2 regions of the Paenibacillus sp. FSL R10-2734 genome follow, and region 1 is predicted to be linked to the other one. Evidence: riboswitches for the same ligand, from Rfam matches in the RefSeq annotation. Region 1 holds a riboswitch; the other holds the start of a gene.

Region 1 (16,440 bases):
ACTCGCTGTGAATGATTTCGGTAGTGGACGATCTGTCTACATCAGTGGATTACCTTATAGTTTTGAGAACAGTCGCTTACTTTACCGTGCGATCCTCTGGAGTACTCACAGTGACCACGAGCTAAACCGCTGGTTCAGTGAAAACTATAATGTTGAGGTTCACGCCTATGTTAAGAATGGTAAATATTGCGTCGTAAACAACACTTATGAGCCGCAGGAAACGGTCGTTTATCGTGGTGATGGTTCTAGCTTCTCACTCAAGCTAGAAGCGAATGAGATTAAGTGGTACGAAATCTAAATACAATACTAGCAAAACGAAGCTGTCTTTAAGTCATAACAATGGCTACTTGGGACAGCTTCATCCTTTTAAACTATCCTCTAATGTGCTATAACTAATCCTACGTACTGCAGAGTTCACTCTTTTAGGATTTATTCGTGAGGGGAGATTTAGTTTTTGCATTCACCACAGATACAAGACAACAAGAGATCGTTATATATCGTTGTACTCATTACAGGAATTATACTGGTAGCCTTTAATTTACGCCCTGCTATTACATCCGTAGGTCCATTAGTGGGCATTATTCAAGCAGATGTAGGACTTGCACACTGGAGTGCAGGTTTATTAATGAGTATACCTTTGATATCCTTCGCTGTTATGTCGTCTCTCGTTCCTAGAATAGCTGCTCGTATGTCCAATGAGAAGACGCTATTATTAGGTTTGGTTATTCTTTTGGTCGGTATTTGCATTCGATCTATTTCAATGACGCTCTTTATTTTCTTTGGTACGTTATTGGTGGGAGTAGGTATAGCCATCGGGAATGTTCTATTGCCTGTAGTTGTGAAGGAGAAATTCCCACGAAAATTCGGTCTAATGACAAGTGTATATTCCACTTCTATGGGATTGTTCGCATCGTTAGCATCAGGTATTAGTATTCCTTTAGCCCATGATCTGAAGCTTGGGTGGAACGGAGCCTTAATTGTATGGGGAATTCCGACAATCATAGCGATCTTGGTATGGATCCTTCTAATTCGATTAAATCCAGCCAAAGGTAATGCAGTAAAGAGCGTAAGCATCAGTGCTAAGCAAATCTGGCGTTCACCACTCGCTTGGAAAATAGCTTTATTCATGGGATTTCAGTCTTCATTATTTTATATAACGATGTCTTGGTTACCTGAAATCTTATATAACTATGGCATAAGTAGGGGGACAGCAGGTTGGTTGCTATCCTTCACACAAATTGTTGGCGTACCCGCTAGTTTTCTTGTTCCTATTCTTGCAGGACGACTACGCTCTCAAGTGTGGATTGCATTCGCATTAGGTATGTGCTCCATTGTTGGTTATGGGGGACTATGGATGGGCTCATCTTACCCAACAATGATCCTAAGTATTATCTTGATTGGTATCGCTTTGGGAGGAAATTTCCCACTGGCCTTAAGTTATATCGGAATTCGTGCCCGAAATGGAAATCAAGCTGCAGAATTATCTGGAATGGCTCAATCAACGGGATACATGCTTGCAGCAATTGGACCTATATTGATCGGGTATTTATACGATATGACCCAAGTGTGGACGATTCCACTGATCACACTGATCGTTATTTCAGGAGTCGTGATGACGTTTGGAATGTTGTCTGGTCGAGATAAGTATGTATAATAAAACTCCCCATATAGAGACAGGTGAAATAATGAAACCTGCAGCTGTATGGGGAGTTTTTTTTAAATCGTGTTATTTAAAATACTAAATATCTTTAAAGCTAATTGAATTCGCAGCAATTCTTCTGAATGCTTTAAGTCCAGATTTAGGATTTCCTTTATTTTCTCAATGCGATAGATCAGTGTGTTTCTGTGTAAAAACATAGCCTTTGAAGTTTCGGTGACATTCAGATTATTAATAAAGTAATTTTCTAAAGTTAACATATAACTTGTACCATGCAATTGATCATGATCAAACACTTTACCTAGACACTTTCGGAAAAATTCTTCTAAGGCAACGACCTTAATATTTGCTTCCAACAGATGGTAAACCGAATAATCTTCGAAATGTGAGACCTTGTTTTGAAGTTTTTTTTGTTGCATCAATTTAATCATTTCGTTCGCCTCAGAAAAGCTTTTATGCAGCGAGCTGATTGTACTGTATTGCTGACCAATGCCTATTAAGAGTGTTTCCTTCGTCCTTTGAATAAGTACCTCGAGTAGTTCATTTGCGTATAGCTTGGTATCACTAATTGAAACAGGAGGTTTTTCTTCATTTTGTCCCACTAGAATGATGACCCTATTATTTCTGTAAAAGCATTTAATTTCTCCATTCGCTTTATGCGACAAGTCATAAATGATATCCACACATTTTTTTGCAATGGACTCCATTTTGTACTTTCCAATGATCATATCTTCAAACTTATCCGCTTCGTTCATTTCAATGTTTATCACCATACTGTAATACGTATAGCTCGGATTTAATCCATGTAAATAACATAAGGTTTGCAGTGCTTCATGGGACGATATTTTCCCCGAAAGTAAATCATCAATGGAGTCCTGCTTAATTCGTATTTCAAGTTCGCTAATTTCCTTAGCTTTGATCAGCTCGAGTGCCATGATGGTGGAGGCTTGCTGCAAAATAATGTAATCAAATTCAGATAGCTCTTGCACTGTCTGCCAAATCACAATGTAGCCATAAATATAGTTAGAAGCAGCGACAGGAATCACTCGACATTTTATTTCTGCACCCTCTGAATGATAGGTCCTCTTAATAGATTTCTTCATTTCATTTAGATTGGTAGGAATCGTATCGATGAACGCTTTATTAAAAACAGGCTGTCGATTTGAAAAATCAAGATAATACTCGAGAGGACTGTTGTTCTTCGCATGTTCTGTGTGATGTAATAGCCGCCAGTCCTTGTCTACGATAATAATTGGGTTACTAATCGTTTCGGATAACATGGAAGTTATTTTGGCAATACCTCCGCCTTCAAGTGTAATTTTGAAGAACAAATTATGTATATCTAAAGTTTTTCTATTGAGCAAATCATATCTTCCAGAAACCTTCTCATTAATGATCGAGATCACGTTAGAGAGTGTATATTCAAAAGGCAGTTCTAGAAGGGGTAACCCATACTTATTGGCTTCATCAATCATGTTCTGAGGAAGCTTGTCAAAGTACCGCTTCATTTTTACAACCAATCCTGAACAGTTAAGCTCTGCAAGCTCCTTAATCATTCGATTTTGTAATTCTGCATTATTTTTAAAAATATAGCCTGTTGATAAGAGTAATTCGTTAGGTGAAAGCCAGTCAAAGGCATCGGGATTCTCAATAATGTTAACGATAGATATGGATTTATCAATTCCTTGTTCTCCAGCCACAATCTTTATTCCCTCTATTGCCTTGATCTTCATTAAGTCTTTAACGGTTAGCAATTTTTGGCACGCTCCTCAGACACACTTTTAACACATTCGCTTGTATAACATGCACAAATAGGATGCACTCTTTTTGGTTCGCTTAAACGATGACGATCCCCACCAGTATATTATATATTTAGTGCGTAAGGTAGTTACGCTTAAAGTTACCTTTGTACGATGTAACTAAAACGCAGTGAAAAGGAGGGCAATTACCTTAGTGAGCTTTGCAAAATCCGGTGATGGCGATTTTATTCAGCGAATCATTCATCATAAGTTTCATGGTTTTGTTCATAGCACGTTTAATCGCACACTCAATATTCAATGTTTGGATCGTGGAGATTTGTATACTATTGCGTGTATGGGGATCGATAATGCTCCTAATACACTTATTATTGATGTAGATCGCTTTGAAGAAGCAGATATTAGGGCGAATGACATTGTAAGCTCGGATCATTCCGTTCTATCGATTGCTAATAAGATGTCTATCATAATGGACGGTGTTAAGAGATGGAATTGTGAACTGCCTAAATATCCTTCAGAACCTGATGTCTTAGAAATGAATGTATCCACTATGAAGCAATATATCAATCTTCACGGAAATAACAGCAGAATTGAAAGGGCTTTCAAAAGCGGCGATCCTTTTGACGATGAAATGTCTAGAATGCTTCATGAACGGACGCAGTTACTTGTATTGGAATTGCGAAACGAGCGAATGTCTACTGCAATCACACATGCAACTTCACTCATAGGTCTTGGACCAGGCCTAACGCCAGCCGGCGATGATTTCTTGGTAGGATTGTTTACCGTTATGGGCACCAGGAATGATCGATATTGTTCATACCGTTCGTTTTGTGAAGAAGTCATTTTACAAGCAAAGACTTTAACAAACGACATCAGCTATATGGCATTAGAGAAAGCAGCGGTTGGTCAGGTTAGAGAGTCCATAAGTGATCTCATGGAGGCATTATTTAGAGGTAGCGAAGAGGAATTACTATTGGCTTTAAATAGGGTACTGGCCATAGGTTCCACTTCGGGTACAGATATAGCTCTAGGAATTGTTTCGGGGCTGGAAATGAACATGTAAATAGGAGGTAAAAGTATGACTGTTCAAGTTTTAGTAAAACCAAACACGTATATCGATTCCGTATCTCTGATGTCACTCTCAACAAAAGCGAATCAGATCGAAATCGTAGAACAAGCCATTATTGCAATGGGTACTGAAATGAATAAAGAGGTCATTAGAAATGTGGGCTTGATGACACCTGAAGTAGAAAGTGCCAAAACAAGTGATTTAGTGATTATTGTGAAGGCTGCCTCTGAAGAGCAATGTGAGGATGCTTTCGAAAGCATTAACGAATTATTAACGAAGAAGAAAGATTCCTCTAAAGGAAAGAGTGAGATTAAATACTCAACAATTGGATCAGCCGTAAACGGTACTCCTGAAGCTAACTTAGCGATTATTGCCGTAAATGGGAGTTATGCTCCTAGAGAAGCAAGAAAAGCTCTTGAAAATAATCTTCACGTCATGCTATTTAGCGACAATGTAAGTATTGAAGATGAAATTCAATTAAAGACTTTAGCACAAGAAAAAGGCTTGCTAATGATGGGGCCAGACTGTGGTACTGCGATTATTGGTAATGTCGCTTTGTGTTTTGCAAATGCCGTGAGAAAAGGCAATATCGGGATCGTTGGCGCATCAGGAACAGGTAGCCAAGAGGTAACGGTTCGTATTCATGAATTTGGCGGTGGAATCACACAGTTGATCGGTACGGGCGGTAGAGATCTAAGTGAAGAGGTTGGCGGCATTATGATGCTGGCTGGAATTAAAGCGTTAGAAGAGGACGATGCAACAAAGGTAATTGTCCTTGTATCTAAACCACCAGCACCAAGTGTCGAAGAGAAAGTGCTAGCACAAATTAAACAAAGTAAAAAACCAGTTGTGGTTTGGTTTGTGGGTGGGAATGAAGAAAAAGTCACCAATGCTGGCGGTCACTTTGCAAAAATGTCAAAAGAAGCGGCACTTAAAGCGGTACTTTTAGCTGGAGCAGACGAATCCAAGCTTAACAAACGAGCGTTAAATCTTCCGCTTATTGAAGAAGTGCGTGCGAAGCTAAAGCCTGAGCAAAAATATATCCGTGGACTATTTAGTGGCGGTACGCTCTGTGATGAAGCAATGCATATTGCTATGGAGAAATTCGATAATGTCTACAGTAACATTCAGAGAGATCCTGAATATCGCTTAAAAGACGTTAGAGTAAGCCAAGATCATACCTTTATTGATTTCGGAGACGACCAATTTACACAAGGTAAGCCACATCCAATGATAGATCCATCCACTCGGATTGAAAGATTTATTCAAGAAGCAAAAGATCCTTCTGTTGGTGTTATTGTGATGGACTTTGTTCTAGGCTTCGGAGCACACGAGGATCCTGTAGGCGCAATGCTTCCAGCGATTATCGAAGCGAAGCAAGCCGCTGAAGATGAAGGAAGACATCTAGAGATTATTGGATACATTCTTGGAACCGAGCTAGATAGTCAAAATATTGAGGGTCAAATTAATAAATTGTTAGCTTCTGGTGCTACACATGCTAGCAGCAGTCAGAACGCAGGTCTACTAGCAAGAGAATTCGTTGTGAAAGGAGAATAGTCATGAGTAAAATCAATGAACTTTTTACGAATAAACTAAATGTCATTAATGTAGGCATTGAGAACTTTAGAGATGATTTGTTAAAGCAAAACGCGAATGTAACTCACTTGGATTGGACACCGCCAGGCAGAGGGAATCCTGAATTAATTGCTGCGCTGGATAAGCTTGAAGATCCAAGTGTTACAGATAAAATTGAAGCTGCTAATAAAGAGGCTGTTGAGCGAATTATTAACTCGCAACCGGTACTGATTGGCTTTGACCAAGCGATCAATGTGGTTCCTGGTATGACCAAAAATACGATTTTACATGCAGGCCCGCCAATCACTTGGGAACGAATGAATGGCCCGATGAAGGGTGCGGTAACAGGGGCTATTGTATTTGAAGGGCTTGCCTCCAATATTGAAGAGGCTGCTGAACTAGCTGCGTCCGGAGAAATTATTTTCTCGCCATGTCATGAACATAACTGTGTAGGTTCCATGGCTGGTGTAACATCGGCTTCTATGTTTATGCATATTGTTGAGAATAAAACTTATGGCAATATTGCATATACAAATTTAAGTGAGCAAATGTCCAAAATCCTTCGTATGGGTGCCAATGACGAGAGTGTTATCCAGCGTCTGATTTGGATGCGTGATGTATTGGGCCCTATTTTAAGAGATGCGATGAAACTGAATCCAAATGGCATTGACTTGCGCTTAATGCTGTCACAAGCCCTTCATATGGGTGACGAGTGTCATAACCGAAATGTAGCTGGAACAACCCTGCTCATTCAAGCGCTAACGCCTTATATTATCCAGACCGACTTTACAGTTGAACAGAAAAAAGAAGTATTTGAATTCGTTAGCAGCAGTGACTATTTCTCAGGTCCAACATGGATGGCGCTATGTAAATGTGCCCTTGATGCTGCGCATGGCATTGAGAATAGTACAATTGTTACCACAATGGCTCGTAACGGAGTGGAATTCGGTATTCGTGTGAGTGGAATAGCTGGAAACATGTGGTTTACAGGCCCTGCACAACAAGTAATTGGTCCTATGTTTGCTGGTTACAAACCTGAGGATTCTGGTCTTGATATTGGTGACAGTGCGATTACGGAGACCTATGGAATTGGCGGATTCGCTATGGCAACTGCACCAGCCATTGTTTCGCTTGTGGGTGGTACCGTTGATGACGCAATTAGCTACACCACAAAAATGGCAGAAATCACAACCACCGAAAATCCTAACGTGACGATTCCAATGCTTGACTTTATAGGGATTCCAACAGGTATTGATATTCAAAAAGTCATTCAAACAGGAATAATGCCGATTATTAATACAGCGATTGCACATAAAGATGCGGGAATTGGAATGATTGGTGCAGGTATCGTTAACCCTCCAATAGAAGCATTTGAGAAAGCATTACTTGCATTAAGTGAAAATATTAAATAGAAGAGGGCTAACTTGCTTAGCCCGCCATTCTTATTTGGAACTAGACGAACATCTCGTGCTAGGTTGTGAGGGAGTGAACAATTTTGGATAATCTATCTTTGAATACGAAACTTATTGAAGCGAGCCAACAGGGAGAACTGGCTTATGTTGAGAAACTATTAAGCGAAGGTGCCAGTGTTGATTATAAAGATGCTGCGGGGCGAACAGCGTTAATGGCGGCAACTCAGAACAATCAAATCGCGATTGCTAAAAGATTAATAGAAGCTGGAAGTGACGTAAACACTAGAGATATTACACAACTCTCACCGTTTATTTGCTCAGCAGCAAATGGCTTTTATGAAATCCTGCGTCTTATGATTGCTGGTGGAGCTGATTTGAAGAGCGTTAATCGTTTTGGAGGAACAGCGCTGTTACCATCGAGCGAAAAGGGCTACTTAAAAACCGTAGAAGTGTGTATTGGTGCTGGGGTTCCAGTGAATCATGTCAACAACTTAGGGTGGTCAGCCCTGCTTGAAGCAGTCATATTGGGGAATGGTGGACGACTATATTCTGACATTATTGAAGCGCTTGTTCATGCGGGGGCGGACGTTCATTTGCCTGATCGAGATGGACTCTCATCCCTACAACGTGCCGAAGAGAACGGTCAGCATAAAGTTATGAAGATTCTAGAACAAAGCTTCCAAGAAAATAATGAATATATAAAGCAGGCAAAGGCTCTTGCTAAAAACGATCAATATGAAGAAGCTATATCCGTCATTAACAAGGCGCTAGAAGTGGAAGCTGACAGCTTGGATTTCATCTATTATAAAGGTTATTTCTTGCAAGAATTAAAGAGATACGAAGAGGCACTTCAATGCTATGAAAGCGGTTTATCTATTGACCCAGCTAATATAGAATTTTATTTCTACACAGCGAATTGTTTAAGACTTTGGAAAAAACCAGAGGAAGCTCTTCAGGAATATGATAAAGCCTGCGAGCTAGCGCCTAATGAAACGTTCTATCGCTACCACAAATCCAATTATTTAAGAGAACTTGGCCGACATGAAGAAGCGATTGTCGAGATGGAGAAGCTTCTGGCGCTTCAGCCGAATAGATATGACTTCTCTTTCCATAAGGCGAACAGTCTAAGATCGCTTGGTAAGCATAAAGAAGCTATTGAAGCTATTGAGAACGCAATTAAGAATGATCCAACTAATCCGTTATACCATTCACACAAAAAGCAATCTCTTGAGTTACTCGGCTAGCGCATAAGAATTGCAACATAGGAGGCACCAGATGAAAGAAACTGTGATTGTTGCTATTGGTGGGAACGCATTGGTCAAGGAAAATGGCCTGGATTCGATTCATGACCAATCTGAAGCAGTAAAAGAAGTTGTCGTTAATATTGTTGATATGGTGCAAGAGGGCTACAATGTCGTCGTTACACATGGTAATGGACCACAAGTAGGGTTTGGACTAAGAAGATCTGAGATTGCACATGAAATTGCCGGCATGTCTCCTGTTCCACTAGTGAATTGTGGAGCTGATACACAAGGTGGAATAGGTTATTTAATTCAACAAGCCCTAATTAATGAATTTGCAGTTAGAGGAATCCATAAGAATGTGGCTACAGTAATTACGCAAGTTGAAGTAAGCTCTGAAGATCCTAATTTCAAGAGTCCAACGAAACCAGTGGGATCTTTCTTTTCCCAAGAACAAGCTGAAGAAATGAAAAATGAGCATCCTGAATGGAGCTTTGTAGAAGACTCTGGTAGAGGATACCGTAGAGTAGTTCCATCACCAAGACCTATAGATATTGTGGAGAAAGACGCGATTAAGTCATTAATCGATGGGGGCTTTGTCGTTGTCGCTGCAGGCGGTGGAGGGATCGCAGTCGTGAAGTCTGATGATAACACGTACAAAGGTATCGATGCAGTCATCGATAAGGATTTTGCTACGAGTCTTTTAGCAGAACAAATTCATGCAGAGATATTAATTATTACAACTGGAGTGTCTAGAGTTTGCATCAACTATGGTAAACCGAATCAACAGGAGCTATCCAAGATGACGGTTGATGAGACCAAACAATATGTACTAGAAAATCACTTTCCAGCAGGAAGCATGCTGCCTAAAATTGAGGCGAGTTTAAGCTTCTTAGAGAAAAGCGGAACGCGAGTTATTATTACGAATCCGGAAAGCTTGAAGGATGCAATGAATGAACAAGCAGGCACTCATATCGTGAAGTAATTTAAGCGAGGGGAAGTGTAGATATGGATCAAGCAAAGTTAGAACAAAATTATGATAGGTACAAATCATACGGTTACGGTGAGGAATTACTACCCAAAAAGCCTGAGCAAAGAGACTGGGGAATGTCCAACTATATAACACTCTGGATGGGCGCTGTTCATAACATTATGTCGTATATGACAGTAGCAGGTTTCTTCGTCCTAGGGCTGGATACAACACAGGTGCTCTTTGCCGTTATGCTTTCAGCTATTATTGTCTCCGCATTTTATGCTTTAAATGGGTATTCTGCCTCCAAATATGGGCTGCCATTCGCGATGCTGCTTCGTGATTCATTTGGTGTAAAGGGAGCCATTATACCTGCATTAATACGAGGACTTGTTGCTGGGTTAGTATTCTTTGGAACCACAACCGTTGTAGGTGCAGAATCATTAAATGTTATATTTGCTAGATTTATTCCGAATTATATGGATTTAGGCGGTGGCTTCACACTATTCGGGCTAGCGTTCCCGACAATGATCTCTTATGCAATTCTTTGGACAGCAACGGTTCTGTTGTTCTTAGGCGGAATGAAAACATTAGGAAAGTTCGGTAACTGGTCATCGCCAGTAGTATATGTGTTCATCATCGGTGCTGCTGTTTGGGCGATCAAGATTGCTGGAGGTTTTGGCCCGATTTTAGAGTACGTACCAGCAAACCCAAGTTCAAGTCCACTAGTCTTTATTGCTTGCGTAAGTGCATTAGTATCTAACTGGGCGGGCCCTGTTGTGAATATGTCGGACTTCACGCATCGTGCGAAATCACCAAGAGCGGCTATGATTGGCTTACCAGTAGGGTTTATCTTGTCTTATATTCTTTTCGCCATTACTTGTGTTGCTTTAATCGCGGGTACTGAAATTGCATTTGGTGAGCCGATCTTCAATATCGTTCATGCCATTGATAAAATTGAAAGCACTTTCGCTGTTGTTGTATTGATTCTAGCGCTAAATGTAGGAGCAATCGCCTTCGTAGTATTTGCCAACTTATTGCCAGCTGGCTTGCAAATGTCATCTCTTTTCCCGAAAAAATTCACTGTAAAGACTGCGGGTGTCTTAACAGCCGTTGTTGGAACTTTGATTTTGCCATGGAAGCTTGTAGAAAGCACGACGACCTTATTTTACTTCTATAGCTTTATTGGGTCTATCTTTGGTCCAATTGCGGGTATTATGCTTTCAAGCTTCTTTATTCATCGGAAAAGAGTATTAGATCTTGACCATATCTATGTCCCAGCAGGTAGCAATGGTGAATATAAGAATGGTTACAACCCAGTTGCAATGGCTGTTTTAGCAGTCAGCTTCATCCTTCCTATGTCAGGCGCATTTCTTAAGGGTATCCCATTCCTAGTTAGGATGAATGATTTTGCATTCTTTAGTGGCTTAATTGTTTCGTTTGTTCTATACACCATCTTTAGCAAAACATTAAAATCATCCCAATTAAACTAGAGGAGGAATTTTGAAATGGATTACATGAAATTGGCGGTAGACGCAACGATCGAGGGTATGAACAAGAAATTTGGAGGCCCGTTTGGTGCAACGATTGTTCGAGGCGATGAAGTGATTGCAGCGGTTAGCAATACAATGATGAGAGACACGGATCCTTCTGCACATGCGGAAATGGTAGCTATCCGAGAAGCTTGCAAAAAGCTAGACACGATGGACTTATCGGATTGCGTAATTTATGCGACCTGTGAACCGTGTCCAATGTGTATGGGTGCTATCATTTGGTCAGGTGTTAAAGAAGTTCATTATTGCAGCACAAGAGACGACGCGAAAGAGCATGGCTTCTCTGATATTCATCTTCGCGAATATTTTGTGGGTCATGATGAGAGTGTTGTTAATATGATTAAAGTGGAAGCTAGAGAAGATTGCGATCATTTATGGACGCATTTCCACGAATTAAACAAGAAATAATTCAGGTGGTATCCTATATTTTCCGGCACTATTTTAGTGCCGGATTTTCCTGTTCTTTTACAGATCTACTCAGCCAGATGAAGCTGGAGAAAATCAATCACCTGATGGAGTGCTTTTTGCACAACAGGGTTATCGAAATCTTTTTCAAATACATGCTCTCCGTTAGGAATAGTAATAAGCTTCGCCGGTACTCCTTCTTTCACTAGCGCTGCTCTCATAAATACCGATTGTTCATACGGCACATCTACATCATTTGTTCCGTGCAATAGCAATGTAGGGGGGAAGTCATTAGTTACATGATGAATAGGACAGAATTTGAGGAGTTCTTCCTTATGTAGCGAAGGATTTAAGCCCGTTACTTCTTGTATCCATTGACCGGATTGTCTAGCATATAAATAGAGAAGAAAACGCTCGTCAACGCTTGCATTCGTAATGATTTGATCGGACACCGTACTTTTAGCAGTCTCTTTGGAGACGATATCTTTTTCGCAATAGAATTTACTTGATTCGAGTGCCCATGGTGCACTAATATCGCCATATCCATAGAAGGAGACAATCGCACGTGGCTTGTGGGCGAACATTCCTGTGCACAGCGCAAGGAAACCACCTGCAGAGCTTCCCACTACAGCGATCCTTGAGGGGTCAATGGAGAATTGTTCAGGTCCTTCATTCACTAACCAAAGAAGGCTATCTTGGACATCTTCAAGGATGTCAGATAGGGTTGATCTAGGGGCTAATCTATAGTCAATCGAAAATAGCGCAAAGCCATTGTTAGTGTAAAGTTGTATCATTTCCTCGGATAGATCTTCTCGATCACCCCACAGTAGGCCGCCTCCGTGAATGTACACAATAGCAGGGGCTTGGGGACGGTTTGTTTCATATAAATCAGCTTTAATTGTAAATGAGTCATTTTCTTTAAAAATAATGGTCTTCTTCATCACTATCCATTACACCTCATCAAGTATGTGATTTTTAAAGATTAGCACTTCCTCTATTGTATATCATTCACGAATTTTGATGAAACCATAATCATGAATACCCAGGATAGGAGATATTAGCATGGATAGAAAGAGAAGATATCAGGCATTATTTGATAATATTAATCAATATAACTCGGGTGATAAGGGCATCACTAGAATTGCCTATACGAATGAAGAGCAGACATGTACAAGTGCTTTTATGCGGATGTGTAAGGCTGAGCATTTAGATATACGAATGGATCATTGCGGAAATGTGATTGCTAGAAGAAATGGGAAGATAGAAGGGCTTCCACCCGTTGTAATGGGCTCTCACTTGGATACGGTTTACCAAGGAGGGAAATATGATGGTGTAGTAGGTGTAACGGCTGCCTTGGAAGTGATCAAACGTCTAAACGAAAAAGGGATTGAAACGGATCATCCTATCGAAATTATTTCTTTTGCCTGTGAAGAATCCTCGCGGTTTGGTATTTCAACTGTAGGCAGCAAAGTAATGGCAGGGTTATTTCAAAAGGAGAAATTCAAAGATTTAAAGGACAAAGATGGGATTACCATGGAAAAGGCATTTTCGCTATGCGCATTAGATTACAATAGTATTGACCAAGCGAGTAGAGTGAATGAAGAATTAAAAGCGTTTTTCGAATTACACATCGAGCAAGGTCCCGTCTTGATCAACAATAATAAGAAGATTGGTATTGTGACTGGAATTGCAGCACCCGTGAGGCTTCTTATTCAAATATCAGGGAAAGCATCCCACTCTGGAACGACGCCTATGAATATGAGAAAAGATGCTTTTCTGGGTGCTTCAGAAATAGCATTGGAGCTTGAAAAAGCAGCCAAACTCGAACAAGAATTTGGAACGGTTGCGACTCTCGGGGTGATAGATATCTTAAATGGCGCCATGAACGTGGTTCCGGGAGAGGTTGAAATTAAAATTGATATCAGATCTACTTCAGTGGCATCCAGACAACGTGTATTAGACCATCTGTATCAGACGATGTCCTCAGTACAAGAAAGTAGACAGCTTGAAATTGAGAGTACTGAAATCATATCGGAGGAACCTGTCCTATTATCGAATGAGATCAGTCATGTTCTAGAATCCATTTGTGAAGAGAAGGGGATATTAAGTCAACGGATGATCAGTGGGGCAGGGCATGATGCCATGAACATGAACAGACTATGTCCAGTAGGGCTAATCTTTGTTCCTTCAGTAGATGGACTTAGTCATCATCCCAATGAATATACAGATCTGGATGATATCATTATGGGGATTGATATATTAGAAGAAGCTGTTCTTCGTTATGCGTTCGCAAGACAAACATAGTTCGGGTTGAGAAATAAGTCCCAATGTGACATATTTAAATGTTACATTGGGCTTTAGTATCTAAATTTTATTATTGTTCGCAGAATTGTTGCTTTACATTAATGAATATTATATTAAAGTTAACATTGACATTTGTGAAAAATTTCCCAATATAATCGCAGCGGAAATAGGTCTTTTGGAGATAACCTATTTTTAATAGAGTATTTAGGATTAGTAATTGTGACAACAGAATATTGGTAAACCTATTGAAAAATAGGGACACAAAGCCATAGGGTCTAAATCTAATATAGATATGACAGTCGGTTGCACAGTGAGAGTTTTTCACTCTTATTTTTCGATACATATGAGATGTTATTATTCTGATAATAACATCTCATATGGGGAAAAGGATGATAGATACATGGATCAGACACAACTGCGAATATGGAGAATGATAGGACTCGCCATAATGGCTATGTTGATATTTAGCGGGTGTTCTTACTATTTCATAAAATGGACTTTTGGTTCTTATTTTGGTTCTTATAAGGAAGAAGCGGCTACTGCTACATCAGAAGCTACGATACATGCGAGTAAATCGATTGGAAATATGATACAGAGTGGATCAGATTACTTAGATGGAATTGCTGATTCTATTTCGGAAATTGATGATATGAATTGGGAAGAGGCCCCCAAATATCTACATCACTTTGATACAAAATATAATTTTATTCGAATTAGCATCATCAGTCCAGATGGTAAAGCCTACGCATCAGATGGGGAAATGTTTGAAGTATCAGATGAAGTAGAATTCCAAAAGGCTCTGCAGGGTATTAGCAGTATCTCTGATCCATTCTTAGATAAGATCTCCAATAAAGAAATTATCACGATCAATAGTCCACTTAAGTTTAGAGGTAAAGTGAAGGGTGCTATATCTGCCAGTAGATATACACAAGATCTTTATGAGGCTCTTGGAGCTACCTTCTTTAATGGTCATGGTTATTCTCAAATCATTGACCACAAGGGACAAGTCATTGTCAAGTCGAAGTATCACGAAGCGGATAAGTCAATTGATAATATATTCGAAAGTATAAGTCTTGATTCTAGAAATAAGAAACAACTGAAAATCTTTAGAGAGAATATAAGCACAAATAAATCTGAAATAGGAATATTTTGGATTAATGGAGAAAGCACAATGGTTGGATATTCCGGCATCCAGGGGATTGAGGATTGGTATATTCTCTCCGTGATGCCGCAAGATGTGATCATAGTTAGGGCGACCGAAATGAGCCATGCGGCTTTTCTATTTTGTATAATCATGTTTGTTTTATTATTGATCATATTTGCAAATATTTTATGGAATAAAAGAAAAACCAGGAAAAATATGGATAGGATTACCTTTGAGGATGAATTAACACATCTTTCTAGAGCAAATTTATTTGTCATAGATGCTCAGCATTTACTGAAAGAATACCCAAATACAAGGTTTGCTGTTATGCAATTTGACATTGAACAATTTAATTACATAAATGAAATTGTCGGGTTTCCCGAAGGAAATAGCATTTTGATTCAAGTGGCCAATTGCCTAACAGAAAACGCTTTAGCTGAGGATGTCATTGGACGTTTAGGGGGTGATCGTTTTATTCTTTTCACTTCGTATGAGAGTAAGTCGGAATTATTAATCCGTATGCAGGTACTTACTGAAGAAATGAGCGACTGTACGTTTGGAAATGAAGAAGGTTTTAGGATAGTAATCAATTGTGGAATTTATTGTGTAGAAGATAATCAGAGCGATATCCTCGCATGTATTGACCGGGCAGGAATCGCCTGTAAGTCCATTAAAGGTGGATACAAGAGTGCATGTATGTTCTTTGATGAACAATTGTTATTGCAGATGCACGAAGAGCAGGACATCGTAAGAAAGATGGGTCCTGCAATGACAAATGGTGAATTTATAGTATATTTACAACCGAAAATTGATCTTCGAGTGAACAGATTTCATGGCGCCGAGGCATTGGTTCGATGGAACGATCCTCAGAAGGGACTTATTTCTCCTGTAGTATTTATCCCGATATTTGAGAGGAATCGCTTTATCGTGAAATTGGATTTAATGGTGTTAGAATCAGTATGTATCATGCTGAGTAAATGGATTCAGGAAGGAATCCAGCCACTTCCGATTTCAGTGAATATATCGCTTGTAACCCTATACCATAATGAGTTCCTGATCAATTTGACGAACATTATTAACCGGTACGAGGTACCTGCAAGATTGATAGAGTTAGAACTAACCGAGTCTATTGTATTCCAAAATTTAGAATTCGTTAGAGATATTTTGTTGGATTTGAAAAGCAAAGGCTTTTCCATAGCTATCGATGATTTTGGGACAGGTTATAGTTCCTTGAATGTATTGCAATTTTTTCCTGCTGATGTCATTAAGTTAGATAGGGCATTTCTAATGAGTAAATCTAACGATGAGACAGGGAAAATAGTAATTGCCAGTATGGTCAAACTAGCTAAAGAT
Region 2 (16,440 bases), 1.4 Mb from region 1:
AAGCTCAATCAGTACTTCCTTCTCTTTCGGTGTCAATTCATCCGTCGGACTGCTGCCGCTAATACGCATCTTTTCTTCCATTAGACCAGGATCATAATACTTTCTCCCTTTGTGCACCAACTGGATAGCAAAAAGTAATTCCTCCGGCAGCGCTTCTTTCAGGACATATCCATCTACCAGTACTTCTTCAGCCCTTAAGAAATCCTCTCTACTCGCAGAGGAAGTCAACAGAATGAACTTACTAACAATGCCGCGAGCACGCGCTCTCTTAATGACATCCAGCCCCGATTCATCAGCAAGCTTAAGATCAATGAGAACAATATCAGGCTTTGTCGCTTCAATCACGTCAAATGCTTCTTGACCATTCGTAGCTTCACCAGCAAATTGCACATTCGGTTGCATTGAAATGACAGATGCCAGCCCTCTTCTAACTAAAGGATGATCGTCTACAATAACGATTTTCATGAAAACACCTCCCTCTAACCCTTGCTTTTTAATTCTCTGTATCAAATCCAGTTAGGATACCGTCCAATTCACCTCTGCCCGTTTGGCGCCCTCCATTTTAAGCAAGATTTCCGACTTAAATCCAGCTATCCTTGCAAATAAACGATAAGGATAAATACTAATCATCGTATTGTAGCTTGTCACATTTGTATTATAGATTCGTCTACTGGCGGATAACTTTTCCTCCAAAATATTAATGCTACGTTGCAATTTGAGATACTCATCGCCAGCTTTCAGCTCCGGATAATTGTCCACCTGAACATTTATCATATGAAGATACTTCTCCATTTTCACATATCTACTTAGCTTCTCAGCAGGTAGCTGATGATCTTTTAAACCAGTACGCATCCTATTCACTAGCGCTAGGGTCTCACGTTCATTTGTAGCATAACAGATGACCATTTCCGCAACTTCCGTTAGCGCCTCAAACCGCTCTTGTAGATAGGCTTCAATTGTAGCAAAAGGCTCCTTCACACGATTACGCATCATGACCAATCGATTGTAAGCAACCAGTAAATAGGTTACTGCTATAATAACGATGACCAAGCCGATTCCTAACATCTGTATCACCTCTAGTGTATTTGATTGAATGGATTGAAATGGTTCTGATTAATTATAATTAAAAGACTTGTCAGGTTATAGTGAGCGTTGTCATCACTTCTGTCATATTACAAAATGGATAATTTTATAATATAAGTATGTAAAAGGAACAAAAAAACAGGCGAATCACGGTTTATATAAACCACAATTCGTCTGTTCTTTTTTTGCCTATGGGATTTAATTGTTATCAATAAAAGAAATCAATTGCACGAGATTACCTGCGACTTGGTAAGTTATCCCCAGCATGTAAGTTCCCTTCTCCTCGTTCGATAGGTCTATAGTGAACACATCAGGATTAGCTGCCCATTCATTCATATCAAACATGATTTCTTTAGATGTTCCAGTGTTTCTGACCCCTGCTGAAATAGGGATCACTTTACTGCCATCGAGCCCTTTCACCGGATTGGTCAATTCAACCACAGGTCCCTTTAATTCTCCAACCTCTACCACTTGAGGGTCAGCCAATAAGCTCGTTAGTTTAGTTAACCCTTGTAGTGGGGAGAAATCTGTAATTTCATTTCCAGTAATATCAAGTGTCTCTAGGTTCTTGGCGTACTGTAGACCTTCCAAGGATCTAGCTCTTCCGGTCTCACTCGTTAACGTTGTAAGGTTATACATATCACCTAATGTTAATTCTCCAGTTACGCCTAAAGTGGTCTTGATCGAAGCACTTAAATATGGGTCCGCAATAGTAATGATTTGCGTGAGGTCTATTTCGGTCAGACCCTCTATTGCTTGTTGTAATGCTGCTACAGCTGCATCAACTTCACTTTGTGTGACAGAAGGATTAGCCAAAGCTGCTTCTGCACCCGAAAGGCTGGCCGTAAATGCTGCTATACTCTCAGCCGTGAAGCCTTCTAGAGAAATTGCTTTCGCCGCTGCAATCGCTTGTTCCAGATCTCCAGTGAATAGGTGATCTCCATTCGCAAAATGTAGTCTGGTTCCTCCCCATGTAGCATGGTCAGATCCGTTACCATTTCCGCCGTCTGTAACGACTAATTTCAGCTCTTTTGCTCCGTTAATATCCAATTCAATGAATTTCTGCGGATCTCTGGAGCCCATAACGCCACTATCGAATTTCTTCTCTCCATCGACGAATACTTCAAAGCTCACCGAACCGACCGTACCATACATTTGTCGATCTACACCTAAATAGGAAGTGAAGTAGTCCGCGTTCTTGTCGCTTAGATCGTACACAATCGTGGAGTTAGAGTGTGCTCCAATCCCTCTTTCGTATACCACTACTTGGTTGCTCTCATCTGTTAATCTCAGCGTATTGGCACTAATAGATTTATCCTTCAAAGGTGCGGTATAGCTGTTCTGAGTAGAATTCCAATCATAATCCGTCAGGTACGTAAAGTCCGTCATGTCTACTACGGCTATAGTTCTAGTCTTCGTGGTCGTATTTCCATCACTATCGGTTACAGTGTACGTGATCGGATACTTTCCGGCTCTATTAAATTTAACTTGATCTTCACCCGTAACCTTAACTTTAGCCGTCAAGTCACCGTCCTCTGAATCTATTGCTGAATAGCTTTCGTTTATGGCTATCGCTTGGCCCACTTTGGTAGATACAGATTTAGGTATCGTAAGCTCTGGTGTACTGTTCAGGATCATAAACTTCGCATCAGCGAAATCGCCATGATCTGAAGCATTTCCGTTGCCTGCATTGTCTAATACCAATTTCAGTTCACTTACACCCTTCACAGAAATTCGAGCTAGTTTGGCTTCCGTACCAAATTTCATCAGTCCGCTATTATACACTTCTACCCCATCAGCGAAGATTTTGAAGATCACACTGGAGTTGTTTTGCTCTGGGATATTTCGGTCAACCCCTACATATGTTTCAAAATATTCGAAATTAGCACCCGCCAGATTATACACGATCTCGGAGTTGGCATGCGTTCCTAAGCCCTTAGCGAACTCTTTTGTTACACCATTTACGAGTAGTTTAATCGAATTGTTAGTACTTGCTTTATCCTTTCGAACTACATTATAATCCGTTCTTGCCGATTGCCAAGCTGTATCACTCAGGTATTTACTAGCGCTGTATACAACGATTGTTCTAGTCTTTACAGCTGTATTTCCATCCCGATCAGTAACTGATAGTTCGACGTTATAAGTACCTGTTTTGCTTGAAGTGAACCCATTCGAGTTTACCTCAACGGCTCCAATCAAGTTACCATCTTCCGTATCAGTAGCTGTAACATCGGTCAAAACATCAAATTCACTATTCAGCTTAACGAAGATTGTCTCTTCCGGCACTGTAATGGTCGGTTTGCTTGAAGTATTCGTAAACTTCGCATCCGCCCATACCGTATGGTCTGAACCATTACCATCTGTAGCATCTGTTGTAACCAGCTTCACTTCGCGTGCGCCAGTCACAGGGATTTTTACAAATTCGTGCTCTGTCCCTGCCCGGAAAACCTCGCTCGCGAAATTCTTCTCTCCATCTACATACACTTCAAAGGTTGCAGAGGATGACTTTCCTTTCATCGCTTGATCGATTCCGATATAGCTTTCAAAGAAGTCATAGCCTTTACCCTCAGTATCATAAACAACTTCAGAGTTCGCATGTACGCCGATCCCTTTGGCATAAGTTGCAGCTAATCCTTGTCGAACAAGGGTGATAATTCCACCAGAAACGGCTTTGTCTTTCTTTAATTCACCCCAACCTACAACAACTGACTTGGCATTGAGATCCGAAAGATAGGCATAGTCACTCGTTACCGTAACCTGTGTAGTTTTGGTTTCTGTAACCCCTTCGTTCTTCACTTCATATACCACTTCGTAATCGCCTTTTTGCGTTACATCGACGGTATTTGATTTCAGGGTGACATCAGCAGTAATATCGTTCCCTTGATAGTTAGTCGCTTTTACATTCTTCATCGGATCAAAGGTTTGATTAAGCTTTAACGTAATTTGATCTTCAACTGACAGCGCTGGCTTGAAGGCTTTAACCTGTACCGGCTTCAGTGGGTTCAGCTTCTTATCATAACCAACGATCTTGTACGTATAATTGATGCTGCTATCTACATTCGTGTCCACGAACTGGTCAGTCCCTGTAAACCCTACTAGCTTATCGTCTCTATACACTTCATATCCTAAGAAATCTTTCTTAATATCCTTATCCATACTGAAGCTTAATGTGTTCGATTTAGCAGTAGGGTTAGGCGTGATATTAACCTTTATCGCAACATTCTTATCTGTTATTCCTGTTCCCTCATAATGAACGACCGAGTTATTTAAATACCATAGTTTTTGAGGTGCTGGATATTTAGCTAGCTTCTCTTTCGTTTCAGGATTCACAGTGAAGCCATGTCTGGCAAAATAGCTGCTTAAGTCTAACCCCAGCACTTCAGAGGAGAACTCCACCAAATACTGCTGCTTGGAGTTGTCGCCGTTCGGAAGGGATACCTTCCGCTCGCGGTACAGCTTGGTCAGTTCTGTCCAGTAACCCGGGTGCGCCAATTCCAACTGCCAGTAGGCACCAAGCTGTGCAAATAAGCCCTGCTGATTCATAACCACTTTATTTTCTTCGATCACATATTTATAAATATCACTTTCAAAAGGAATACGAGTATCCATCGAGTCCGCATAGACTGACATCAACATAGACACCATATTATTGGTTACTTCGCCATATTCTCGTTCACCCATAGCCAAGCGATGCCCAATTTCATGATTCAATCCCCAGCCTAGATAAGTCGTATTAAAATCTCCTAACATAGTCCCCACTGTTCCAAGTTGTATCCCTGTATGATCGCCCGCAGCATACATTGCACCATAAGGCTGCATCAATCGAATATTTTCACGGATTAGCTTGGCATCATGGATCTCGCTACTGCCATCTAAGCCATAGAAGTCAAAGATCGTCTTCATCCAAGTATCGTAGCCGGTTACGGTATTCAGTGGATTATTACCTTGCGTAATAAACTTGTTGTACGCTTCTGTAGCTGTTCCTGTAAAAATAACATGATCGCTGACCATTTCAACCACATCGATGAGCTCACGATCTTGAACATTCGGATGAGCAGCTTTATCTTCGTCTAATCTTTGTTTGTATGTGGTAAGGAAAGCTTTAAATTGCTCTGGATCTGTAGCCTTCGTCATAAATGGAATCTTCTCTAAACCTTCGAACCGGATCAGAGGCGCCTTCCCTTGTTCATCAGCCGTATATGGATTTACGATATACACCGTACCGCCCTTAGTCACATCATGTGCATAATAACTATTCGTCGCAAATTCAGGAACGTTTAAAGTGTTCTTACCCGGACGCAATTGCACGCTTCTAGCCCAAACATTCCAAGCTGCCTCTTGTTGAGAAAAGACTAAAGAAGGTAGTTTATCGCTAGAAGCTGCATCCACATAAACATTGATCGTATCACCAGGCATTGCCACAAGCCCCGTAGGTTGGTTGTTCGTACCGAAACCAATTCTCAGGTTTTGCGTCGCATGCTTTTTCATATCACCACGCTGCTCGGCCTCAATGAGGGTGCCTTCGATTTGAACTTCACCATTCACTAGCTTTCTAGCTAAATCCAAAGCATCTTTAAGGATTGGATAGAGCGGATGTACTTTTGCCGCTTCTTCTAATTCGTTGATTGCTTCGACGCTATTATAAGCAGGAACAACCGCACTCATCGTGCCATCTGTGAAAATACCATTTACAGCTTCGCTTACTTTATCCTCTGTATAAAATCTAAATTCAGCCGCAAAAGGTCTGTTGATATTGGCTTTCGTGAACTTGAATTTCAATCTTTTAAACTTCGTAGGTTCGAATTTAAACTCCAGAAAGTCGTTCGTGCTAGTGGCGGTTCCGCTAGATACGAGCTGGAAGGTTTCTCCCTTACTCGTCTCGGATGCATAAATTTCAAAAGCCTCTGGGAAGCCTTTGCGATTATCTCTAGCCAGGAAAGCCACTCTATCCAATACTTCCGCTTGTGCTAACTCAAACACAACTTCATTGGTGAAGCTTACATCATTGTTTTTGTTCGTTTCCCAGTGCGTATTTGGTTGATCATCAAGCATGTATTCAGGTTTCGTGCCCGAGTAGCTTCCACCGTTCACAGTTACTTTAGATACGTTTGAGTTTAGCATTCTATAAGCTTGGCTATAGGCAGATTCATATTCTGTACCATACCCTTTTAGCTTCGAGACCTTGGCTGGTGTTGCCTCTATTTGATGGTTCTCCAGTAGTACTTTGGCGTTCTCTATATCTGCTTTAAACTGCGCGTACAGTGGATGTGACTGCACTTCTTGTTCTAATGCTGTTAATTTCTCTGCCGTATTAAATGCTGCGCTAACTTGACTCAAGGTATCATCTGTAAATAAATTTTTCATCTTAGCGGATACGGCATCTTCTTTATAAAAAGAAAATTCAGCCGCACTCGCCCAATCTTGGTTAGCTTTTTTGAAGACAAATTTAAGTCTCTTGAAGGCTGTGGGTGCAAACTGAATCTCTACTACGTCACCTGCTCCGTCTTTATATTCTCCAGAGGATACTAGCGTATAATCGCCTGCATCCGTAGTTGAGCCATAAATATCAAATTCCTGAGCAAACCCCTTCCCCTTTGCACTGGATTGTCTTGCAGCGTATACGATTCTATTTAATTCAGTGGACTCATTGAAAACAAAGACAACCTCATTCGTGAACGTTGAACTATTCGGTTTGCCCGTTTCCCAATGCGTACTCATATCGCCATCAATAGCCTTAGCTATAGGTGAGCCTGAGTAGTTGCCACCGTTATTTGTGATGGATTTAATATTCGCAGGATTCATTCTAAAAACATCATTATAAGCGCTTAGGATAGCCTTGCCGTACAGATCAAACGGAATAACTGACGCATTGCTTAATAGCTCAGCTTTGCTTTGTACTACGGTGTTCACTACACTTACCTTGCTTACATCACTTGCTAAAGCATAACCTGCCTCACTCGAAAAACTGGCTAACATGGCTGCCGATGTAGCGATCGCAATCATTTTTTTCATCTTTTCTACCCCCCAGATGTAATATGAATCTCTTCTATGCCTAAAAATGGGCACAAAAAAAAACTACCCCAAAAGAGTAGCTTGATTGCATATAAAGTTGCATAAAAATTAAGACTTAATTTTTATTAAACCTTAAGAACAAAAAGCGTAATACACTCTTTGGCAGCTGGCTGACAATAGTTGTGATAACCTTAGTCCCTATAGTTTTGCGTCCCTACATTTCCATAGGTTTGCCTATGAAGTTTCGAATACATTACAAAGAGTAACATAACGCTACATCTGATCGCATGATTAAATGGTATGAAATACGAATAGGTAATTGCAATTAGTTTTTCTATTCTGATAGATAATGTTTATCGACTATCCCAGAAAAGAGAGGTACTTTAGGACTGGAGGTCTATTTAACTCCCCGCCCCAAACAAACGCCGGAACCAATTCCACACATCACCTGTGATAGGAATTAAACCGAAGCCATGCTCTCCAACTGCGATTACACCATATGCCCATTGACCAATAGCTACCGCACCCGCAGCGATCCTCCCTATGGCTACCGCTCCTAACGCCGTATCACCTATGGCAACCGCACCAAACGCTTTTTCCGCTATCGCGATCGCTCCCACCGCCACGCCTGCAATGGCAATCGCCCCGGCTGCGAAGCCAAGCCAGCTAAGCGCTATCGCTCCGATCGCTAACCACATTCCTAGTGATATTGCTCCTAAGGATAGTACGCCAACGCTTATTGCACCTATGGAAATCAAGCCGACAGCTATATCTCCAATGGCAATTAATCCAACAGCTGTCTTCACTTGAGGCTTACTTCCGTAACCATACCCCTGACCTGAGTATCGACCCAAATTGCTGCGAATACTTACCACCGGAAATGATGGAGACGGCCATTGATAATCAATTTCTCGTCCACCTAGCCCTCTTGAATCCGCCCAGCGTGATATGTATTTATGCCATTTCATATCCATCCCGTCCCCCTTCTCATTACCTAAATTGTACAGCCCTGGGGGTCACCTGCAATCAGACTCTAACCTGAATTGATCTCATCCTCTAGACGGAGATGTGCTGACCTTGGGTCACGCTTTGATAAGCAGAAAAAAAAGACCCCTGTTAAAGAAGCTTTTCATTCAAATCTATGATGTGCGTAACCCGATTTCTTCCCTGCTCTTTAGAAGCATAAAGGGCTTGGTCGGCTTTTTGCAGAAGGGTGGTCTCTGAATCGATGGGAGTAAATGTAGCTATGCCAATGCTCACCGTAATCTGGCCCATATCCCAAGTTGAATAAGCGATCGATTGCCGTAAGTTCTCAGCTATGGTCCTTGACTCCGCGATATCTGTATTAGGTAAAAGAAGTACGAATTCTTCGCCGCCATATCTAGCCGCCATATCCTCTTTACGGGATTGCAATTTCAAGATACTTGCTAGTTTCTCCAGCACATAGTCTCCTGTTTGATGCCCGTAGGTGTCATTCACTTTTTTAAAATGATCAATATCGATGATACACAGCGAAAATGGCTCTTGATCCTGACCGCACCCTATAATCTGCTCTTCCAGCTTTTCTTGAAGAAACCTTCTATTCTTTAATCCGGTAAGCTTATCTGTATTTGATAGTTCTACTAAAACGGCATTCATCTCTAGCAGTTCGATTTGTTTCTGTTCAATTTCCAAATGAATTTGCCTGAGCTCAGCAAGCGCTTGATCCTTTTCCCAGTACGCTGCTTCTATCTGCTTCTTGGCAGATCGCAGCTCCAGCTCATAATCGATACGTTTTCCCATCTGTACTAGGATACAATCAATGATCTCTACGCCTTCACTCTCGAACCGTCTGCCATTTAATAAATATGGAATCGTTTTCCCTTCACTGTCCTTCAAATTTATAAATAACTCTTCCACATGTCCATTTAGATTAATAAAAGGATAGAAGTATGAATGAAAAATAAGCTTGTTTGCCGTAGACATGATAGATTCAAAATGCTTGTGCACCAAATCAACCTGTTTATACCCCATACGGTCCAGAAAGGTTTGATTTACATCGATAATCATTCCTTCATGAGTGATAGAAACATAGCCACAAGGCGCATATCTTAATCGGTCATCCATTATCTAAATATCCTTTCAACACAGCATAATCTTGTCCAGCTTACGTAAGATATTCATTAATTAAAGTGATGGTCTCCTCAGGATGACTAATATGTGGGTAATGACCCTTAGCCTCCATTAACCGGAAGGTACTATTATTCAAGTATCTATGCAAATATTCTCCGACCTCTATAGGTACGATGCTGTCATCAGAGCATTGCAGAATAAGTGTAGGCACTGTGGCTTTAGATAGATCTTCTCGATGATCCGCAAAGAACGTAACTTCTGCAAATTCTCTAGCAATAACAGGGTCTGCCGAAATAAAGCTGCGTTCTAGCTCTTTCGTTAACTTCGGGTCAGGGTTGTTCATGGCAAGAGGCGCCATAAAGCTAGCCCAGCCTGCGAAATTCATCTCCATCATATCCAGAAGCTCAGTGATATCACTTTTCTCGAAGCCTCCGAAATAAGCATCCCCCTCATTTAAATAACATGGAGAAGGACCAATCATTATCATTTTATCAAAATAATCCGGTCGCTCAATCGAAGCAAGCATCCCGATCATAGAGCTAATAGAGTGGCCTATAAAAATAATATCTTTGAGCTCCAGCGTTTCGATAACATCCAATACATCCTGTACATAGCCGTGGAGCGTATTATATTTATCCGTTGTGTATGCACTTAAATCTGAGTTACCTGAGCCTACATAATCAAATAGAACGATTCGATATTTCTTCTCGAATGAAGGTGTAATAAACTGCCACATGCTCTGATCACATCCAAATCCATGTGCAAAAATAATCGTTCGTTCTCCTTCTCCAATCACTTTCACATGATTCCGAGCTCTAACATCGTTCATTTCATATAACTCCCTTTATAGTTAGCATTCTCTCTATTTTGAGGGGTTACCCTGGAAATATCAAGAGCATAAAAAGATAAGCTATGTGTACTCATTGGGTACAACGAAAGCATGCCGGGCACCGGGCACTTCCTTCGTTGGATCCGCTAACCTTTGCCCATAAGAAGTCGTTCGTTATCGGACCCAGCTGACCCTAAACGAGGTATTATTCAACATTTATATTGCTAACGGACTCCACTGCAACTATTGGCACGAAATACACCAAATATGGGCCGCTTTATATGAAATAGCGTCTCTGGAGTCCGAAACCTTGCTCAAAAGGCTAAAAATTTGCAAATAACGTCATCTGGGTCCGTTAGACTCCGGGGATAAAATATTGAAGCAGAAACAAACAACGCCCCAAAGCAAAGAGCAGCGATTCTCTAATACCTAGAGAATCGCTGCTCTGTTATCTTTTTACGATTTTAATATGAATCGAATCGTCTTATATAATAACCAATGTTTAGAATGCTGAAGTCCAGCCTGCATCGGCAGCGAGGATAGCTCCGTTTACAAAACTCGATTCATCCGAAGCCAGGAATAACGCAACCTGTGCGATTTCTTCAGGTGAACCTACCCGAGGAATTACAGCCTGTGTTAGTTGAGTGCGGCTCATGCCGAACTCATTGATATTCTTCATTGAAGCACTAATGTTAGTAGCAGTAGCTCCTGGTGCGATCGCATTACAACGAATGCCTTTGTTGGCATACATAAAAGCTGTGTTTTTCGTTAAGCCTACTACAGCATGTTTGGAGGCAGTATAAGTTGCTCCAGCATGGGCACCACTTACGCCACCTGTAGAAGCAGTATTCACAATAACACCTTTTCCTTTTTCGAGGAAAATAGGCAGCGCTTTACGTATGGACCGCATTACACTTTTAGTATTTATATCAAAGATAAGATCCCATCGTTCATCGGTAATATCGCCAACAGGCTCGAATCCATCCATGATACCCGCATTATTGACTAGAATATCTAGCGTCCCATATTCATTTACCGCGGTATCAATCATGTTGTTGATATCTTCTACTTGAGCAACATTTACTTTCAATGCTTTGGCTACTCCACCATTACTAACGATTCCTGCAGCTACTTGTTCTGCACCTTCTAGGTTAAGATCGGCTACAATCACTTTTGCACCTTCTTTAGCGTACAATTCTGCGATAGATTTCCCCATACCCGATGCTGCTCCTGTAACAACTGCAACTCTGTCTTGAAGTTTCATGTTGGAAGTCTCCTTTACGTTTATCTATAATGTAAATATCAATACATAAAATTTCTAAAACACTTAAAATTTATTCTACTTAAGTTTAATCCTCCACAATTTAACTATCAATATACAAATGAGACACCAAATGTTCATAAATATATATAACTCGGAATTATGTTGAAATAGGAATAGAAAATAGACAGTTAGGTGGGCTTCTGTTGCTTAAAAATCGGAGAACTAGCAAATCGAGAAAAGAATTAAAGAACGCATTGATATTTCTCATGGAAAAAAAGAATTTCCGCACCATTACAATAACCGATATTGTTACCCTTGCCGACTTAAACCGAGGAACCTTCTATAAGCATTATCAAACCAAAGAAGAACTTTTGAATGAGCTGATTGATGATGTGTTAGAGGATTTAATTAAGGCTTATAAAGATCCCTATCTTCACACCGATAAATTTATCGTTAGTGAACTTACCACCTCTAGCATCAAAATTTTTGAACATGTGGCCTCATACTCTAATTTCTATACCATCATTGTAGAATCCAATGTTCTGCCTGGGTTTCAAAATAAGATTTGCGACATCTTAAAGGAGCTCACCAAGCAGGATTTAGTCGTGGTTAATAACACTAATAACAATATAAATATTGAGTTGTTTTCCAGTTATACAGCCTATGCTCTATTTGGATTAATCATAGAGTGGGTAAAGGGTGGGTTCAAATATACCGCTAACCATATGGCAGAGCAGCTGATCCGAATTCTGTCTTTTAATTCACACAATGTGATTATAAATACCTTAAATAAACCGATTAAACAGAATTTCATCCCTGTTAATAGCGACTAATTAAGCTCTGTATTAACAAGCCACTCCAATGTGATGGAGTGGCTTTTACATGCAGTTTATAGCTTATGGTCTTCCTTTTCCACCGCCACCCTCTCCACCGGATATCGCCACCAAGGTATCCGCATGGATCCATCGTCGCCAGTTTTGATGTTAAATTCTCCATCTGTTAAGGCAACGTTGCTATTACTGTGTACTACATCATCGGCAGAATCGATCGTAAACGTTCCGTTGTTGATGCTGCTATCTCCTCCAGCCTTCAACCCTTTAGTGCTTGCTATTTCCGATTCTGTTGTGCTATCTGTCACCAATACAGGTGAGGGCATTCCACCGGAACATTTAGCAAGAATCTTTGATCGCTTCTACCGTACGGATACTTCCCGAGCGCGTAAGCAAGGTGGTTATGGCCTAGGGCTAGCGATTGCCAAATCGATCATTGAACAGCATAAAGGAAAAATTTACGCCAAAAGCACAGTCGGCGAATCCACCACATTTTATGTTCATCTTTCTTGACATTAAGAAGACTCAAACCCTGTTACACTAGGATTTGAGTCTTTTTAATATACTAATAATTTTTTATACCTCGCCCCAATAGACTTCAGTCTCATATTCAAAAAACACTTTATCATCCTTCTTATTTCGTTCAAATAAATTTCGCAGCTCAGTCATCATGTTCTCGTATCGTGGATCTCCGGGAACCGGAGTGTATGAAGACGATCTAAGCCGCCCGCTTAATCCCTCGAAATCAAACACCTGCTGATTGCTAAAGTGTGCTACTTGCATCTGCCCTGTCTTGAAAAAGGAACTAAGACTCTCAGGGGTAATGTTCTTATGATTAACTTCTGTGTAGTCCGTGCCGAAGGTTCGAATCAGCTGCTCATATTCCTCCAGAAACGGGGTACCATAAGTAAGCCGGGAGTTCCATATCAGAATCGCCTTCCCACCTGGTTTAAGAATCCGCTTGAATTCCAAATGCGCTGCGTCCCTATCAAACCAGTGAAATGCTTGAGCACACACGATAAAATCTATGGACTGGTCTGACAATTCTGTCTTCTCAGCAGACCCCGGCACCGCACGGAAATGGTTATCCTTTGCGAGCTTCTCCTCCGCGGCTCTACGCATCTCCGGATTCGGTTCAACGGCAGTCACACGACTCCCCCGCTCCAGAAGCAATGCAGAGAATATCCCTGTTCCCGCACCAATATCAGCAATATCACAATTAGGATTTAGCCCAATCGTATGGTACAAATAATCAATGGCTTCCCTAGGATAGCTCGGGCGATACTTTACATACGAATCCACCCGATTTGAGAACCGTGCTTTGTTATTCATCTAACCACTCTCCCTTAGCGCTTAGGTTCGTATTCACTTAATTTGCCTTGATAGATCAATTGCAGTCGATCACTTTGTCGAAAATCATCCGGCGTAACGAGCGCGGGCAGCTTGTTCCATAGCTTAATGCCTGACCGCTCCAGAATCTCAGCTACAAATTGCGAGCAGAAATAGGAGTTACTGAATTCTACTGGTTCTTTCAGAGCGATGCCAATCACACCTAGAATATTATAGAGATACTTTTGACGACTTCGGATAAAGACTTTGAGTACCCGCCCCATTTTTTCAACCTCACGGGCTGTTACTTGAAGTTCGTAGAGGACACACGTCGTATTGGGATACTTGCTGAACGTGCCTGTCTTAATATCTTCCTTCACGAATCCGCCATTCAGAGGATTGCTCGGATGCTTTCTACCAAAGCTATATAACTCGGAAAGCGCCCGATTAAAGGAGATCGAGGCATGATTATAAGGTGCTCTCGTGTAGCCTTGAATAAGCTTCGTAAAGAGCGTTCCGGTATTCGTAAGCAAGATAAAGACCGATTGATCAGCTGCCATTTACAAATTTCCCCTTATCAAGATTGAATGTTTCCTTCATAATAACATATGAACCCATTAATGGAATCTACTCTACAACAAGTTGGTGATTAGCTATCGACCGCTCTCTATTAACGATAATCCTGATTTTCGCAGCCTTATCAGCCATTCACTTGATGTATGTAGTCATAGGCAAATTACAGCCGAGTAAAGATTATACAGGTATCGGCTTCCGTATCAAAACATGGTGGGGCATGCTTTTCATCTTTTGTTTCGCTACACTCTTCAATCCAGTCGTCTCATTACTGTCGCTAATGGTGCTGACCTTCTTCGCACTTAAAGAATATTTCTCCATGATAAAGTCGCGAAAATCCGACCGCAGACTATTTCTGTGGGCGTACTTATCCATTCCTCTACAGTTCTACTGGATTTATATCGAGTGGTATGGGATGTTTATTGTTTTTATCCCGGTCTATGTATTCTTACTCCTACCGTTACCTAGGCTCATCAATAAAGGTACGGTTGGCTTTCTGCGTAGTGTTAGTTCAACCCAATGGGGACTGATGCTGATGGTTTTCGGGCTTAGTCACTTGGCTTACTTTCAATTTGCTACACCGGAGTTTGGAGCGGGGCTTGTATTATTTCTAGTGGTATTAACCCAGTTGAATGATGTCGTTCACTATCTGACCTCACTCTATCTGGGAAAGAGGAAAGTGGTTCCCACCGCTAATCCGTATTTGACTTGGGATGGTTTTGCTTGTGCGTTTGTCGTAACCACCGGAGTCTCCTATCTGATCTATCCCTACCTGACGCCGCTCAACCCGATCTTCGGTTTCCTGTCAGGCATGCTGATCAGCTTGAGCGGCTTCTTGGGTAGCTTAACGGTTTCTGTGCTGAAGCGAGATTTGCTCATCGGCGATGGCGATAAATTTGTAGCTTTAAAAGAAAGCTATTTAAGCCGTGTCGATAGCTTGACCTACACCTCGCCGGTCTTTTTCCATGTCATCCGTTATTTCTTCGACTTCATGTAGATTAGTTTTCAACGACGATTTTGGTTACTTGGCCGATAGGTGGCAAGCTTCTGGTCAATACCGGACCGTAGAAAGCATACACTTTGTCACCTTTTTTCAGCTCACTTGCGGCAACCGCCTTATTGTCCTTCGTACCGAAAATTGGTGTAGTGCTTGAAAGGTTCAGAACGATGGTGTCCACAGAGTCATCGCTGAGCTTATCGCCTTTAATCACAACTCGGGTCAAACCATTATCGACAGGTGTAACCTCTTCGATTACGCCAGCTGTTCCCAAGGTTTGCTGATTGGGAGCTTGTTCTTTCACAACAATTTTGATCGCACTCGTCAACGGCGGCATGCTCATAGCCATCACCATGCTGTGCTCGACTTCGATGGACATGCCTAATTGCAGGTCAGCGAAGGTTAGCTTCTTATTATCAGCAGATACGATTTCGGTTTCATCGGAAATGCCCAGGCGGACGCCATGACCATAGCCGTTGAGGCCGATTTCAGCATTCTTTTCACCTTTATAGATACTAGTAATTGATCCTTGCTTTATAGTGTCTGAAGGGGTTTCTTCACTGCCTTGGCCCTTGGAAGTAATCGAAACAGTCCCTGTTGGGCCAACCATAACGTCAAGCTTCATTACTTTTTCGAAGAAAGATAATGGAACGTACGTTTTACCATTCTTTAGCTCTGGCACAGCACCCAGCGGAACGAGCGTTGTATCCAGGCGATATGTATCTTTTCCTACTTGAAACGATAGTGAGTGGCTATCTTTGACGAGTCCTAGTGATTGCGTACCTTGATTCCAGGTCAGCTTATATCCAAGTGCTTCGGCTGCTGTACGGATGGGAATCATAACTTCCTTGCTTGAACCTGCATATAGCGGAACATCGACAGGAGAGAAACCGCTTCCATTAATAACAAGAACTAATTTCTGACCACCTATCGAATCCTGAGGAATAGAAGAAATCACCACTGGTTTAACCGGTGCTGATGCAGCAGAGACAACGTTCGATGCTAGGAATGTGCCCGCCAGGACAGCTCCGATGATTTTGAATGTTTTCATAATGAGTTATACCTCCTGAGATGAATGAATTTGTGCTACTCTATCATTCTTAACGTAAGGTACGTGAAAAATGTTGCAATGAAATTTAAAAAACATTAATCCTTCCATAAATGATCTTGTAGAATCTTTGTCATATTCTCTTGATAGCTGGCGAACTGTTTAAATCTATGTCCATTAGCTCCAGAAGGATGAGGAAAGCCCCATAAACAGCGCCGATGATCAAGCTTACCCTCTGAAACTAAAAGCTGGAGCGTTGCCTCCACAGTTTTTCCTAGAGGAATAATTAAAGCTTGGCTCAGGATGTCCAGCTCCTGCTCTAACGACAATAGCGCATATTCTCTAAGGAATGGATCTGAAAGT

The links. Region 1 has a riboswitch for cyclic di-GMP ahead of NSS67_RS29140 (EAL domain-containing protein). Riboswitches for the same ligand answer to the same signal wherever they lie in the genome.
Region 2: linked by a shared signal. The riboswitch ahead of NSS67_RS03570 (NPCBM/NEW2 domain-containing protein) and the one ahead of NSS67_RS29140 (EAL domain-containing protein) in region 1 are both predicted to bind cyclic di-GMP.

Annotation. Positions count from the first base shown of each region.
Region 1 covers NZ_CP150170.1:6,704,990-6,721,429, reverse strand. The annotation lists gene gnpA (1,3-beta-galactosyl-N-acetylhexosamine phosphorylase) at 1-298, shown strand, start outside; gene NSS67_RS29195 (MFS transporter) at 455-1,654, shown strand; gene NSS67_RS29190 (PucR family transcriptional regulator ligand-binding domain-containing protein) at 1,717-3,411, opposite strand; gene NSS67_RS29185 (DUF2877 domain-containing protein) at 3,611-4,477, shown strand; gene fdrA (acyl-CoA synthetase FdrA) at 4,493-6,040, shown strand; gene NSS67_RS29175 (DUF1116 domain-containing protein) at 6,043-7,470, shown strand; gene NSS67_RS29170 (ankyrin repeat domain-containing protein) at 7,569-8,714, shown strand; gene arcC (carbamate kinase) at 8,746-9,696, shown strand; gene NSS67_RS29160 (cytosine permease) at 9,720-11,174, shown strand; gene NSS67_RS29155 (nucleoside deaminase) at 11,190-11,642, shown strand; gene NSS67_RS29150 (alpha/beta hydrolase) at 11,708-12,580, opposite strand; gene NSS67_RS29145 (Zn-dependent hydrolase) at 12,702-13,943, shown strand; cyclic di-GMP riboswitch class I at 14,169-14,254, shown strand; gene NSS67_RS29140 (EAL domain-containing protein) at 14,344-16,440, shown strand, end outside.
Region 2 covers NZ_CP150170.1:763,462-779,901, reverse strand. The annotation lists gene NSS67_RS03580 (response regulator transcription factor) at 1-465, opposite strand, end outside; gene NSS67_RS03575 (LemA family protein) at 517-1,065, opposite strand; gene NSS67_RS03570 (NPCBM/NEW2 domain-containing protein) at 1,282-7,095, opposite strand; cyclic di-GMP riboswitch class I at 7,254-7,340, opposite strand; gene NSS67_RS03565 (hypothetical protein) at 7,497-8,063, opposite strand; gene NSS67_RS03560 (sensor domain-containing diguanylate cyclase) at 8,212-9,201, opposite strand; gene NSS67_RS03555 (alpha/beta hydrolase) at 9,242-10,036, opposite strand; gene NSS67_RS03550 (SDR family oxidoreductase) at 10,539-11,300, opposite strand; gene NSS67_RS03545 (TetR/AcrR family transcriptional regulator) at 11,567-12,133, shown strand; gene NSS67_RS03540 (carbohydrate-binding domain-containing protein) at 12,190-12,393, opposite strand; partial or broken gene NSS67_RS03535 (ATP-binding protein) at 12,422-12,643, shown strand; gene NSS67_RS03530 (class I SAM-dependent methyltransferase) at 12,707-13,462, opposite strand; gene NSS67_RS03525 (hypothetical protein) at 13,477-14,019, opposite strand; gene NSS67_RS03520 (phosphatidate cytidylyltransferase) at 14,115-15,029, shown strand; gene NSS67_RS03515 (copper amine oxidase N-terminal domain-containing protein) at 15,031-16,080, opposite strand; gene NSS67_RS03510 (uracil-DNA glycosylase family protein) at 16,176-16,440, opposite strand, start outside.